3 regions of the Ciceribacter sp. RN22 genome follow, and region 1 is predicted to be linked to each of the others. Evidence: riboswitches for the same ligand, from Rfam matches in the RefSeq annotation. Region 1 holds a riboswitch; each other region holds the start of a gene.
The links. A riboswitch is a leader RNA that binds a small molecule or an ion and turns the genes downstream of it on or off. The one in region 1 is predicted to bind thiamine pyrophosphate.
Positions count from the first base shown of each region.

Region 1 (3,890 bases):
CCGCCTCGTGGCCGGTGAGATCACCCCGCCAGCGATCCTTGCCGACGACTTCGGTCCAGAACGTATCGGCCGCCGCCGAGTCCCAGGTCGGGACATGGACACCGTTCGTCACATGGCCGACCGGAACTTCGGTCAGCGGCCAACGGGGAAACAGGGGCCTGAAGACCGACTTGCTCACCTGTTCGTGGGGGGCACTGACCCCGGTCACGGCACCGCTCGCGCGGACTGCAAGGTAGGCCATGTTGAACGGTTCGGAGACATCCCGGGGATCGCTTCGGCCAAGCGCGAGAAACTCCTCCGTCGAAATTCCGAGTTCCTTTTCGGCATAGCGACGGAAGAACCGAGCAATCATATCGGGAGGAAACCGGTCGACACCTTCGGTGACGGCCGTATGGGTGGTGAAGAGGTTGCCGGCGCGCGTGGCAAGCAGCGCCTCGGCGAAGGGAACACCATGGTCCTGCATGAAGAAGCGAGCCCTCTCCAGGGTCGCAAAGGCGACGTGCCCCTCGTTGAGATGACAAATCTCGGGGTTGAGACCGATCGCCCTCAAGAGCCGCCACCCGCCGATGCCGAGGACCATTTCCTGCTTCAGGCGCGTTTCCGGTCCGTCGCCGTAGAGCTCGCTGGTAATGCATCGGTAGGCCGGCGGGTTGGCTGGATCGTTGAGGTCTAGCAGGAAAAGTTTGGTTCGCCCGACCTGCACCTCCCAGGTTCGCACCCAGAGCCTGTAGCCGGGCAGTTCCAGCTCCAGCCGCAGCCACTCGCCGCTCGGCTCGCGCAGCGGCCTGAGCGGCAGCTGGTCCGGCTCGTTAACCGGATAGAGCGCCTCCTGCCGGCCGTCCGGCGTGATCGACTGGCGGAAGTATCCTCGGGCGTAGAGAAGTCCCACCCCGACCACCGGCACGCCGAGATCGCTCGCCGCCTTCAACTGGTCCCCGGCAACGTTTCCAAGCCCACCGGAATAGAGCGGCAGCGCTTCGTCGAGCATGAACTCGGCACTGAAATAGGCGACAGTGCGCAGGCCACTGTCCGGATGGGCTTCCTGGAACCACCCCGGCGCCAGCCGCAGCCGGCGCGATTCCGCAAGCTGAGTGTCGAGATTGGCCGAGAACTCCGGATCGGCCAGGAGTGCGCGGATCCGGTCGCGCGAGACCGTGCGCAGGATCGTCCATGGATTGCGGGTAAGCGCCCACATCTCGGCGTCGAGCGCCCGCCAGATCGTGTCGGTCGCGTGGCTCCACGACCACCTGACATCGAGAGCGAGCTCGCGCAGGGCATCGAATGCTTCCTTGAATTCCGTCTGGTTGTGCACCCTTCCCTCCACTTCCCCCGTGAAGGCGACATGTCGATCGCCGCGTCGGCAAGGTCGATCGCCCGCGGGATTGTAGCAGCATTCTCGAATTCGGCTATCCCGTTGGAGTTTAAGGTAATCGCAGAGCATTCAAGCTTGGTCGGAGCTTGCCGATTGACAATGCCCGGCAAGCAGCCTTAGCATTCGCCCATTCACCAGGGGGGTCCCGCCAAGGGGCTGAGATACTGCTGGGCGATCCCGGACAAGGGCAAGCAGCGCAGTGACCCGTTGAACCTGATCCAGTTCATACTGGCGTAGGGACGGTGCGAGCGCTGGCGTTGCGGGAATCCCGGCCCGGGATCTGTGCCGAGCGTTTTTCCATCATTCCAACACTGGAACTGGGTCTCCAAACGTCAAACCTTGGAGCCTCAACCATGAATATTGCCGCAACCAGACCGATACCGCAGGTGACGACCGGCCCCCTGCCCGCATCCCGCAAGATCCACATCGAGGGAGAGCGCCACGGCGACATCCGCGTGCCGATGCGTGAGGTCGCCCTGCATCCGACCTCGGGCGAGCCGCCTGTCGTCCTCTACGATTCCTCCGGTCCCTACACCGATCCTACCGCCGGCATCGACATCAAGTCCGGCCTGCCGCGGCTGCGCGAGCGCTGGATCGCCGCTCGCGGTGACGCCGACATCTATGCGGGCAGACACGTGTTGCCGGAAGATAACGGCTTTGCCTCCGGCGAGCGGCTGGTGCCGGAATTTCCGGTCCGCAACACGCCCCGGAGAGCGAACAACGGCAAGGCGGTGACGCAGCTCGCCTATGCGCGCGCCGGCATCATCACGCCGGAAATGGAATTCGTCGCCATCCGCGAGAACCTCGGTCGCAAGGCGGCGAAAGAGGCTATGACCCGTGATGGTGAGAGCTTCGGCGCCCACATTCCCGACCACGTGACGCCGGAATTCGTCCGCCAGGAAATCGCCGCCGGCCGGGCGATCATCCCCGCCAACATCAACCACCCGGAAAGCGAGCCGATGATCATCGGCCGGAACTTCCTCGTGAAGATCAACGCCAATATCGGCAACTCCGCCGTCACCTCCTCGATGGAGGAGGAGGTCGAGAAGATGGTCTGGGCGATCCGCTGGGGCGCCGACACTGTCATGGACCTCTCGACCGGCCGCAACATCCACAACATCCGCGAATGGATCATCCGCAATTCGCCGGTTCCGATCGGAACCGTGCCGCTCTACCAGGCGCTCGAAAAGGTCGGCGGCATCGCCGAGGACCTGACCTGGGAGCTCTACCGCGACACGCTGATCGAGCAGGCCGAACAGGGGGTCGACTATTTCACCATCCATGCCGGCGTCCGCCTCCACTACATCCCGCTCACCGTCAGCCGCGTCACCGGCATCGTCTCGCGCGGCGGCTCGATCATGGCAAAGTGGTGCCTGCATCACCACAGGGAGAGCTTCCTCTACGAGCATTTCGAGGAAATCTGCGACATCGCCCGCGCCTATGACGTCTCCTTCTCGCTCGGCGACGGCCTGCGCCCCGGATCGATCGCCGACGCCAACGACGCCGCCCAGTTCGCCGAACTGGAAACGCTGGGAGAACTCACTGAGATCGCCTGGGCGAAGGATTGCCAGGTGATGATTGAAGGCCCCGGCCATGTTCCCATGCACAAGATCAAGGAGAACATGGACAAGCAGCTGAAAACCTGCGGCGAGGCGCCGTTCTACACCCTCGGCCCGCTGACCACCGACATCGCGCCGGGCTACGACCACATCACGTCGGGCATCGGTGCGGCGATGATCGGCTGGTTCGGCACCGCCATGCTCTGCTACGTCACGCCCAAGGAGCATCTGGGGCTTCCCGACCGCAACGACGTGAAGGTGGGCGTCATCACCTACAAGATCGCCGCCCACGCCGCCGACCTCGCCAAGGGCCACCCCGCCGCGCAGGTCCGCGACGATGCGCTTTCCCGCGCCCGCTTCGAGTTCCGCTGGGAGGACCAGTTCAACCTCTCCCTCGATCCCGATACCGCACGCTCCATGCATGACGAGACCCTGCCGAAGGAAGCCCACAAGGTCGCCCATTTCTGTTCGATGTGTGGCCCGAAGTTTTGCTCCATGCGCATCTCCCATGATCTGAGGGCAGAGGCGCAGAAGGAGGGGCTGGAAGCGATGGCGGCGAAATACCGCCAGGGTGGCGATCTCTACATGCCGGTCGCGGACGCGACCGAAACACAGCCGGGAGAGTGAGATGACGGTTCTGATCAAGGGGGCCGGCGTCGCCGGCCTCGCCGCTGCCTTCGAGCTTTCCCGCCGCGGCATCACCGTCGAGGTGATGGATGCCGCCGAGACGGTCGGCACGGGTGCCTCCACCTATGCCGGCGGCATGCTCGCCCCCTACTGCGAACGCGAGGCGGCCGAGGAAGCTGTCCTGACCCTCGGCCTACCCTCCCCCGACTGGTGGGCGGAGGCCGTCCCCGGCGAAGTCTCCCGCAAGGGGACGCTGGTCATCGCCGCCGGCCGCGACAGCGTCGAGCTCGACCGCTTCGCCTCCCGCACGCGGGGATACGAATGGGTCGGCG
Region 1 is NZ_JAMXLD010000002.1:813,099-816,988, forward strand. Features, by position in the region: gene glgP (alpha-glucan family phosphorylase) at 1-1,312, opposite strand, end outside; TPP riboswitch at 1,499-1,630, shown strand; gene thiC (phosphomethylpyrimidine synthase ThiC) at 1,726-3,558, shown strand; gene thiO (glycine oxidase ThiO) at 3,560-3,890, shown strand, end outside.

Region 2 (3,890 bases), 350 kb from region 1:
AGAAGAGTGGCTCGAACTGGAGATGCTGCGCGAAGAACTCGAAGGCTGAAGGTCACCGGCCAGTTTGCGGGAGCGCCTCCAGGTGCAGCAGTCTCGGAGACATTGCGTCGTAGAAGGCGCCGGATCGCCCGATATAGATGAGGGTGGCGTTCTGGAACTCGTGCATCACCGACGATAGTCGTTCGACCGTTTCCGGTTCCAAACCTTCGAGAACATCGTTGAAGACGATCCATTGCGGGCATCGCAGCAGTAGACTGGCGAATGCGAGCGATATCTGCTCGTCCTTTTCGAGCCTGCGATCCCATCGGGCATGTTCGTCAAGGGATTGCGTGAGATCGCCAAGCCCGACCCGGGTTAGTGCTGCTGCGATCTCCTCGTCGGAGAAGGAGGGCGCCGACACCGGGAAGAGCAAGGCATCGCGCAGTGATCCTTCCGGAAGATAGTCCAGCTGTGGGACGAAGAGGATCTCCTGCGCAGGCAGCTCGATCGCCCCGCTACCCCACGGCCAAAGTCCGGCAAGCGCATCGAAGAGCAGCTTCCGGTTAATGCCCTGGTCGCCGTTGATCATCACCCTTTCGCCGGCTCCGATGACTGGATCCGGTTCGCGCAAACGAAAGGCGTGATCGCAGCTGTTGCCATTCGGTTTCGCGCAGATCGTCACGTTCTTGAACGCGAGCTGTTCCGTCGCGCCACGCTCGAGCAGGACCTCGCTGCCTTTGGGATGGTAGTCATCCATGTCAACGAGCGCAGCCCTGAAGCTCATGACGCGCAGGAGCGTCGCTTTCCAGTCCGCAATGGAGTCGAAATTGTTGACGTACCAACGCAGGGCCGAGTGGACCTGATTGAAGGCGGCTGCCGACATCATCAATTCTCCGAAGCTCATGGTTCCGGCAAAATAGGCCGGAGACGCGATCAACGTCGGGACGACCAGAGCGAGCCAGCCGAAGCCCGCGGTAACCCAGGTGAGGTTGGTGAGAGCTATCGCGAGTTGGCGGATCAGGCCTATGACATCGTCGATCTTGGTGTGGATGCGCTGGCGCTGGGTTTCGTCGCCGCGCGCAAGTGCTATCGCTTCGAGATTCTCGTTGGTGCGCATCAGCGAGAAGCGCAGGTCGGCTTCACGGGCGTACCGTTCGGCATTGATGCGCGTCAGCCGAAAACCGACAAGGTTGCTGGCCAGAGACGCAATGCTGGCATAGAAGATCGCTCCCCAGACCATGTAGCCGGGGATCGAGAAGCTTGTATCGCCGAAATGAAAGACGAAGCCACTCGATAGTTGCCAGAGCACGCCGATGAAACTGATCAGCAAGATCGTCGCCTGGACGAGGCCAATCGTGAGCGAAGTGGTCATCTCGGAAAGCTTGCGTGCATCCTCGTGCAGCCGCTGATCGGGATTGACGCCGAGAGGACTGGAAAGCGAAAGCCGATACGCTCGCCGGTCTGTCAGCCACTGGTCGACAACGTCGCGTGACAGACCTTCTCGCATGTAGAGCGCAGCCATCTGATTGAGCCATGTCTGCACGACGTTGAGCAGAAGAAGGAACCCGGCGATGAATGCAAAATTCTTCAGCTGGACGATGAATTCCGGCAAATCTCGGCGTTCCAGCGAATTGTAGAAAGGCGCGTTCCATCTGTTCAGAAGGATCTGGCCGTAAGCGGTCAGCAGAATGATTGCCAGCAAGGCTGCCGCGACGAGAACGATACGATTGCGAACCGGCGATTCCCAGAACGACGCTACGGCAATTGTAATCTGTCGTTTGAAGCCGATCTCGTAACTCGCCGCCGCGGTTCCAGACTGCTCTAGTGGCTCTGCATTGGTCATGGGTCAGGCTCTTCCGCGCACCAGGTGGCCGGATAATAGGGCCAAGCAACTTGCCGATCGGTTGATAAGCCGATTGCTGTGGCATGAAAAAGGCAGAAAGGGCAAGCGTCACCGTCCCGTTGAAGCCAGGCGTTCTGGTCGCAAGCCGTCCCATGCTTGCGTGGCGCAAAACGTCGCGCTATTTCTGCCTTGCTCTAACGGGGTGCCAAGGGGTCGTCAGGAACCGGAGGCTGAGAGGTGAACACCAACCCGCGGAACCTGATCCGGCTAGGACCGGCGGAGGGATTAGACGCGTAACAGACGCCCTTTTCCCGGAAGACCAATTCAAAGGAGGGGCGCTTATGCGAGCCACGATATCTGTTTTTCCCGGCCGAGCTTTGGCTGCGGCGGCCGCAATCGTCATGCTGTCGACTGTTCCCGTGTCGGCTGCGGACAAGACGTTGACGATCTACACCTACGAGAGCTTCATCTCCGAGTGGGGGCCGGGGCCAAAGGTCAAGGAGGCTTTTGAAAAGACCTGCGAGTGCAAGGTGGACTTTGTTGGGGTCGCCGATGGTGTGGCTCTGCTCACGCGCCTGAAGCTCGAAGGAGATACGAGCAAGGCCGACATCATCCTGGGGCTCGATACCAATCTCGTTGCCGAGGCGAAGCAGACCGGGTTTTTCGACGTCCACGGCGTCGACACGTCAGCAGTCGAGGTTCCCGGCGGCTTCTCCGACGATACCTTCATCCCGTACGATTATGGTCATTTTGCCGTCGTGTACGACACGCAGGCGCTGAAGACCCCGCCGAAGAGCATGAAGGAACTCGTGGAAGGGGATCCTTCGCAGAAGATCGTGATCGAGGATCCCCGCACGTCGACGCCGGGGCTCGGTTTTCTGCTCTGGGTGAAGTCTGTCTACGGTGATGACGCGCCGGCCGCCTGGCAGAAATTGAAGCGGCGCGTCTTGACCGTGACACCCGGCTGGTCGGAGGCCTATGGACTTTTCACCAAGGGCGAGGTGCCGATGGTGCTGTCCTACACGACATCACCCGCCTACCACATGATCGCCGAGGAAACCGACCGCTACCAGGCTGCCGCCTTCTCCGAAGGCCACTATATCCAGATTGAAGTCGCCGGCATGCTCAAGAATGCGCCCCAAAAGGACCTCGCGAGAGACTTCCTGAAGTTCGTGCTGACACCCGGTTTTCAGGACACCATCCCGACCAACAACTGGATGATGCCCGCCGCGCCAACCTCGGAACCGCTGCCGGAGGCATTCGGAAAGCTCGTCAATCCCTCCAGGACATTCCTGATGTCGCCGGAGGAGGTCGCGGCCAACCGGAAGGCCTGGATCGACGAATGGCTCACGGCAATGACGCTCGAGTAGCGAGATGTTGGTACGACGACAACGCTTGACGGGTTTTCTTGGCGGGGCATTCAGCCTTGCAGCCATAGGGGCGTTTGTCGGCGTCGCGATCCTGTCGCTGCTCCGCTACGGCGGGAGCGGCGGCTTGGCGGTTCTTTTCTCAGATCGGCTACTCCTGTCCGTGCTGCGCTTCACCTTGTTGCAGGCAGCGCTCTCGACGGTACTCTCGGTAATGCTGGCCATTCCGGTTGCAAGATCGCTCGCCCGCCAGACGCGCTTTCCCGGACGGCTGTGGCTTGTCCGGCTTATGGCTGTGCCGATGGGACTCCCGGTGCTGATCGGCGCGCTCGGACTGATCGGCATCTGGGGTCGACAGGGACTGGTCAACGACGGACTGCTCTTCCTTGGCAAGGCGGAGCCGGTCAGCATTTACGGTCTCGGCGGCATCTTGCTCGCGCATGTCTTCTTCAATCTGCCGCTCGCCGCGCGCCTGATGCTTGCCGGACTGGAGCGCTTGCCGTCCGAATATTGGTTGATGAGTGCGACGCTTGGCATGAAGCCACGAGCGGTCTTCCGTTTCATCGAATGGCCTGCGCTCCGCCCGCTCATCCCCGGCATCGCCGGCCTCGTTTTCATGCTTTGCGCCACCAGCTTCACGCTTGTCCTCATTCTCGGGGGAGGTCCCGCCGCCACGACCCTCGAAGTGGCGATCTACCAGG
Region 2 is NZ_JAMXLD010000002.1:1,160,550-1,164,439, forward strand. Features, by position in the region: gene NHF53_RS20455 (ABC-F family ATP-binding cassette domain-containing protein) at 1-49, shown strand, start outside; gene NHF53_RS20460 (ABC transporter ATP-binding protein/permease) at 53-1,822, opposite strand; TPP riboswitch at 2,011-2,124, shown strand; gene thiB (thiamine ABC transporter substrate binding subunit) at 2,224-3,192, shown strand; gene thiP (thiamine/thiamine pyrophosphate ABC transporter permease ThiP) at 3,197-3,890, shown strand, end outside.
Region 2: linked by a shared signal. The riboswitch ahead of thiB (thiamine ABC transporter substrate binding subunit) and the one ahead of thiC (phosphomethylpyrimidine synthase ThiC) in region 1 are both predicted to bind thiamine pyrophosphate.

Region 3 (3,890 bases), on a different contig from region 1:
GTACGGCTCGAGGACGCGATGAAGGCGAAGAAACTGAAGGAAGCGCTGCAGCAGATGGCGGAGGAGGGCGTGGTGCAGCTCTTCCAGCCGGAGGACGGGTCGCCGGCGATCGTCGGCGTGGTCGGCGCTCTGCAGCTCGACGTCCTGAAGGAGCGGCTTTCTGCGGAATACGGCCTGCCGGTTTCCTTCGACATGCCGCGCTTCTCCGTCTGTCGCTGGATCTCCGCTGATCAGCCGGCCGAACTCGAAAAGTTCATGACCCAGCAGCGGGGCAATATGTGCCGCGACCTCGACGGCGATCCGGTGTTCATGGCGCAGGACGCTTTTTCGCTTCGCTACGAGGCGGAGCGGTACCCTGCCATCAAGATGGTCGCCATCAAGGAATATCACGTCGCCAAGGCGGCGTGAGTTCCTATCGGTCGGCGAGCGCCAGACGTAACCCGAGGACCGCGAAAGCACCGGAAAACGACCGGCGTAGCCACAGCTGCAGCCGAGGCCGGCTGATGACGTGGCGCCGCGTGGCCGCGGCGAAGACGCCATAGCCGATGAAGACCACGAAGGTCAGCACCATGAAGACGCCGGCCAGCACCAGCATGTGCAGGGATGCGTTCGGCGTGTTCGCCGGCACGAATTGCGGCAGGAAGGCGAGAAAGAAAAGCGACAGCTTCGGATTGAGGATGTTGAGGAGCAGGCCGTCGAGGATGATCTTGCTTGCTCCCGATGATGCGCGGGCCGAGGTGACCTGAAGCACACCCTCGTCCCGCCATATGCCCCATGCCATGAAGAGCAGATAGGCGACCCCGAGATACTTGACGCCTGAAAGGCGAGCGCGCTTGCATGAAGGAGGGCGGCAAGACCGGTAATGCTCGCCGCGACATGGGGAATGATGCCGAGCGTGCAGCCGAAGGCCGCGATCACGCTCGCCCGCCAGCCGGCGCCGAGGCCATGGGCAATCGTGTAGATGACGCCGGTGCCGGGCAGAAGGATGATGATCAGCGACGTCATGAGGTATTCAGGGGTCATTGCAGCTCTCCTTGCATGGGAGGGCAAAGCAAACACCGGAACACGGCCGCCGGTCTTGAACAGAATTGCAGCAGGCTTTCAGTGGACGGCCGCGGCATAGGCGCCGGGTGTCACCCCGTATCGCTGCACGAAGGCGCGGGTCATATGACTCTGATCGGCGAAGCCGCTTGTCGCTGCCGCCTCCGCAAGCGGAGAGCCAGCGTCGATGAGGCGTCGTACCATGTCGATCCGCCGCTGGATCTGGTAGGCGTGCGGCGTGAACCCGGTCTGCCTCACGAATGCTCGCAGCAGCTGAAATTTGCTGACGCCGGCTTCCTGCGCCAGTCTTCCGAGAGTTACCGGGCGCGCTGGATCGTCATCCAGCAGTCTTGCAGCGCGTCGGATGCCGGCACTCTTCGTCGCGGCCGCCGTCGCGCGCGGCCGCAACACGGAGGCGACGAGTGCCAGAAGTCCTGTTTCGCCCTCGAGAAACGCCCCGTCGTCTGCCGTCGTCGTGGCAAACAACTGTCGAAAGCGCCCCGCGAGGCGGGCGTCACGGATGACCGGATGTTCGAACTCGAACGTCCCACTGCCGCCGTCGGTGATGTCCAGTGTCGCGGCCGCTATTGTCTCCGGCAGGAGGTAGAGCATCTGCCAGAAACGACCGTGGTCTCCGATCGGTGCGCCGTCGTGCACTTCGCCGGGATTGACGGTGATGATGTCGCCCGGGCCCGCCTCCACCACGCCGCGCCCGCTCAGGGACTTCTGCGCACCCCGGCGGATGATCCCGACACCGAAGGCGTCGTGGGTGTGGCGCGGGAAGCTGTGTTGCGTGTCGGCAGTGACCGCGGTCACGCCGAAAAGCGCAGTGTTCGCAATTTTGAATCGGCCCTTACTCATGCACGCGACGGCTCCGAAATGCTGGCTGGGTGGGCTCTGCCAGCGTCATGCAGAGTGCCAGTTTCGTCTTCCAGCGGCAACCGTCCTGCGACAGTCTGGGTGACAGCCGCGGCGATCTGTGCGACAGAAAGGCGAGACAGGGGCGTCCGCCGGCAGGCGGGCTGAGAAGGACCCTTTGAACCTGAACCAGATCATGCTGGCGGAGGGAGTCGTTTCGGGGCGAGGCCTGCAGTGCCGAAGTCTTGTGACCTCTCCGCCACGGAGAGGCTGAAGATGACCGACATTCACAATATGGCAGGGCGGAGCTCGTCGGCAGCAGCGATTGCCAATGTCCTGTCGATCGCCGGTTCCGATCCGTCCGGCGGTGCCGGCATTCAGGCCGATCTCAAGACCTTCTCCGCGCGCGGTGTCTACGGCATGGCGGTCGTGACCGCCCTGACGGCGCAGAACACCCAAGGCGTGAGCGGCATACACGTCGTGCCGCCGGATTTCGTGGCGGAGCAGATCCGAACGGTCTTCGCCGATATCCGCGTGGATGCCGTCAAGATCGGCATGATCGCCGACGTGGCGATTGCGGGAGCCGTGGCCGATGTCCTTGCTCGTCTTCACGAGGTGCCGGTGGTTCTCGATCCGGTGATGATCGCCAAGGGCGGCGCGTCGCTGCTCACGGATGACGCGGTAGCGGCTCTCACCGGCCGGCTTCTGCCCATCGCGACAGTCATCACCCCCAATCTGCCGGAGGCGGCGGCCCTTCTCGGAGAGCCCGAGGCATGCAATCGGGACGAAATGGCCGGTCAGGCGCTCCGCCTCATGCGGTTTGGCGCGAAAGCGGTGCTGGTCAAGGGGGGACACCTTCCGGGAGCCGACAGTCCCGATGTGCTCGCGTCTGCCGCGGGTCTTACCTGGTTCGAGGCGCCACGCGTTGCGACCCGCAACACGCACGGTACCGGCTGCACGCTGTCGAGCGCGATCGCCGCCGAGCTTGCCAAGGGAGCGTTGCCGGAAGAGGCCGTCGCTGTCGCAAAGGCCTACGTCGCCGGAGCGATCAATGCCGCGGACGCCCTGAACGTCGGCTCCGGGCACGGGCCGGTGCACCACTTTCATGCGCTCTGGAGAGACGAAGGCGCACCGTAACCAGTTAGCCCGTCAGGGCATCCGAGAGTCGAGCGTGATTTCCTCGCCGTCGACGGCGAATGTGCCGTAGCCGCGATGATGAATGGTCCGCGGCGCCGTTTGGGCGGGGTCATACCACGCCTTCACCACCTCCAGGACGAACAGATTGTAGCGTGCGACGAATCCCTGATCGCCTACGCGGCATTCGAGGTTGGCGAAGCACTCGCCGATGAGCGGCGCACGCACTTCCTCGGCGGGCAGGGGCGTCAGACCGATCGTCGCAAACTTGTCGGTGTCCCGGCCGGAGCAGTTGCCGACTGCCACAACCTTTTCGACGAGTTCGACGGTCGGGATGGCGATCACGCATTCGCCGGTTTGCTGGAGCGCATGAAAGCTGTGATCGGCAGCACTGACGATGCAGGCGATCATCGGCGGAGTGAATTCCATCATCATGTGCCACGACATGGTCATGACGTTGGGCCGGCCGCCTTCCGAGGTCGTCAAGAGGACGACCGGGCCGGGTTCGATGAGCTGGTAGACCTTGGAAAGCGGAAATTCCTTCATGACCGCGGTCCTTCCTTCGATGACTGTTGTCCCTTTCTCTGAGCGTCGAGCCAGGCGCGATAGGATTGCGCGTCGCCATAGTCGAAGAAGCGGTTGAAGTGTTCGTGCGGATCGACGGCCCGGCGGGCGTGCTTGACAGGGCACCAGAAGGCCTCGGTACGGCCAGCGATCTCGCGGGCGTAGGCGATTACCCCATTTGCATAGCCGCAATAGATGCAGTTGAGTTTCTCGATGCCGTTGAGATAGGCGAGGTGGTGCCGGTCGATGATGACATGGTCGCTCCTCCTGACCCGCGGAATGCCGTAGGCGCG
Region 3 is NZ_JAMXLD010000001.1:305,010-308,899, reverse strand. Features, by position in the region: gene NHF53_RS01520 (peptide chain release factor 3) at 1-408, shown strand, start outside; partial or broken gene NHF53_RS01515 (LysE family translocator) at 413-1,023, opposite strand; gene NHF53_RS01510 (AraC family transcriptional regulator) at 1,102-1,902, opposite strand; TPP riboswitch at 2,031-2,127, shown strand; gene thiD (bifunctional hydroxymethylpyrimidine kinase/phosphomethylpyrimidine kinase) at 2,176-3,036, shown strand; gene NHF53_RS01500 (flavin reductase family protein) at 3,049-3,579, opposite strand; gene NHF53_RS01495 (hypothetical protein) at 3,576-3,890, opposite strand, start outside.
Region 3: linked by a shared signal. The riboswitch ahead of thiD (bifunctional hydroxymethylpyrimidine kinase/phosphomethylpyrimidine kinase) and the one ahead of thiC (phosphomethylpyrimidine synthase ThiC) in region 1 are both predicted to bind thiamine pyrophosphate.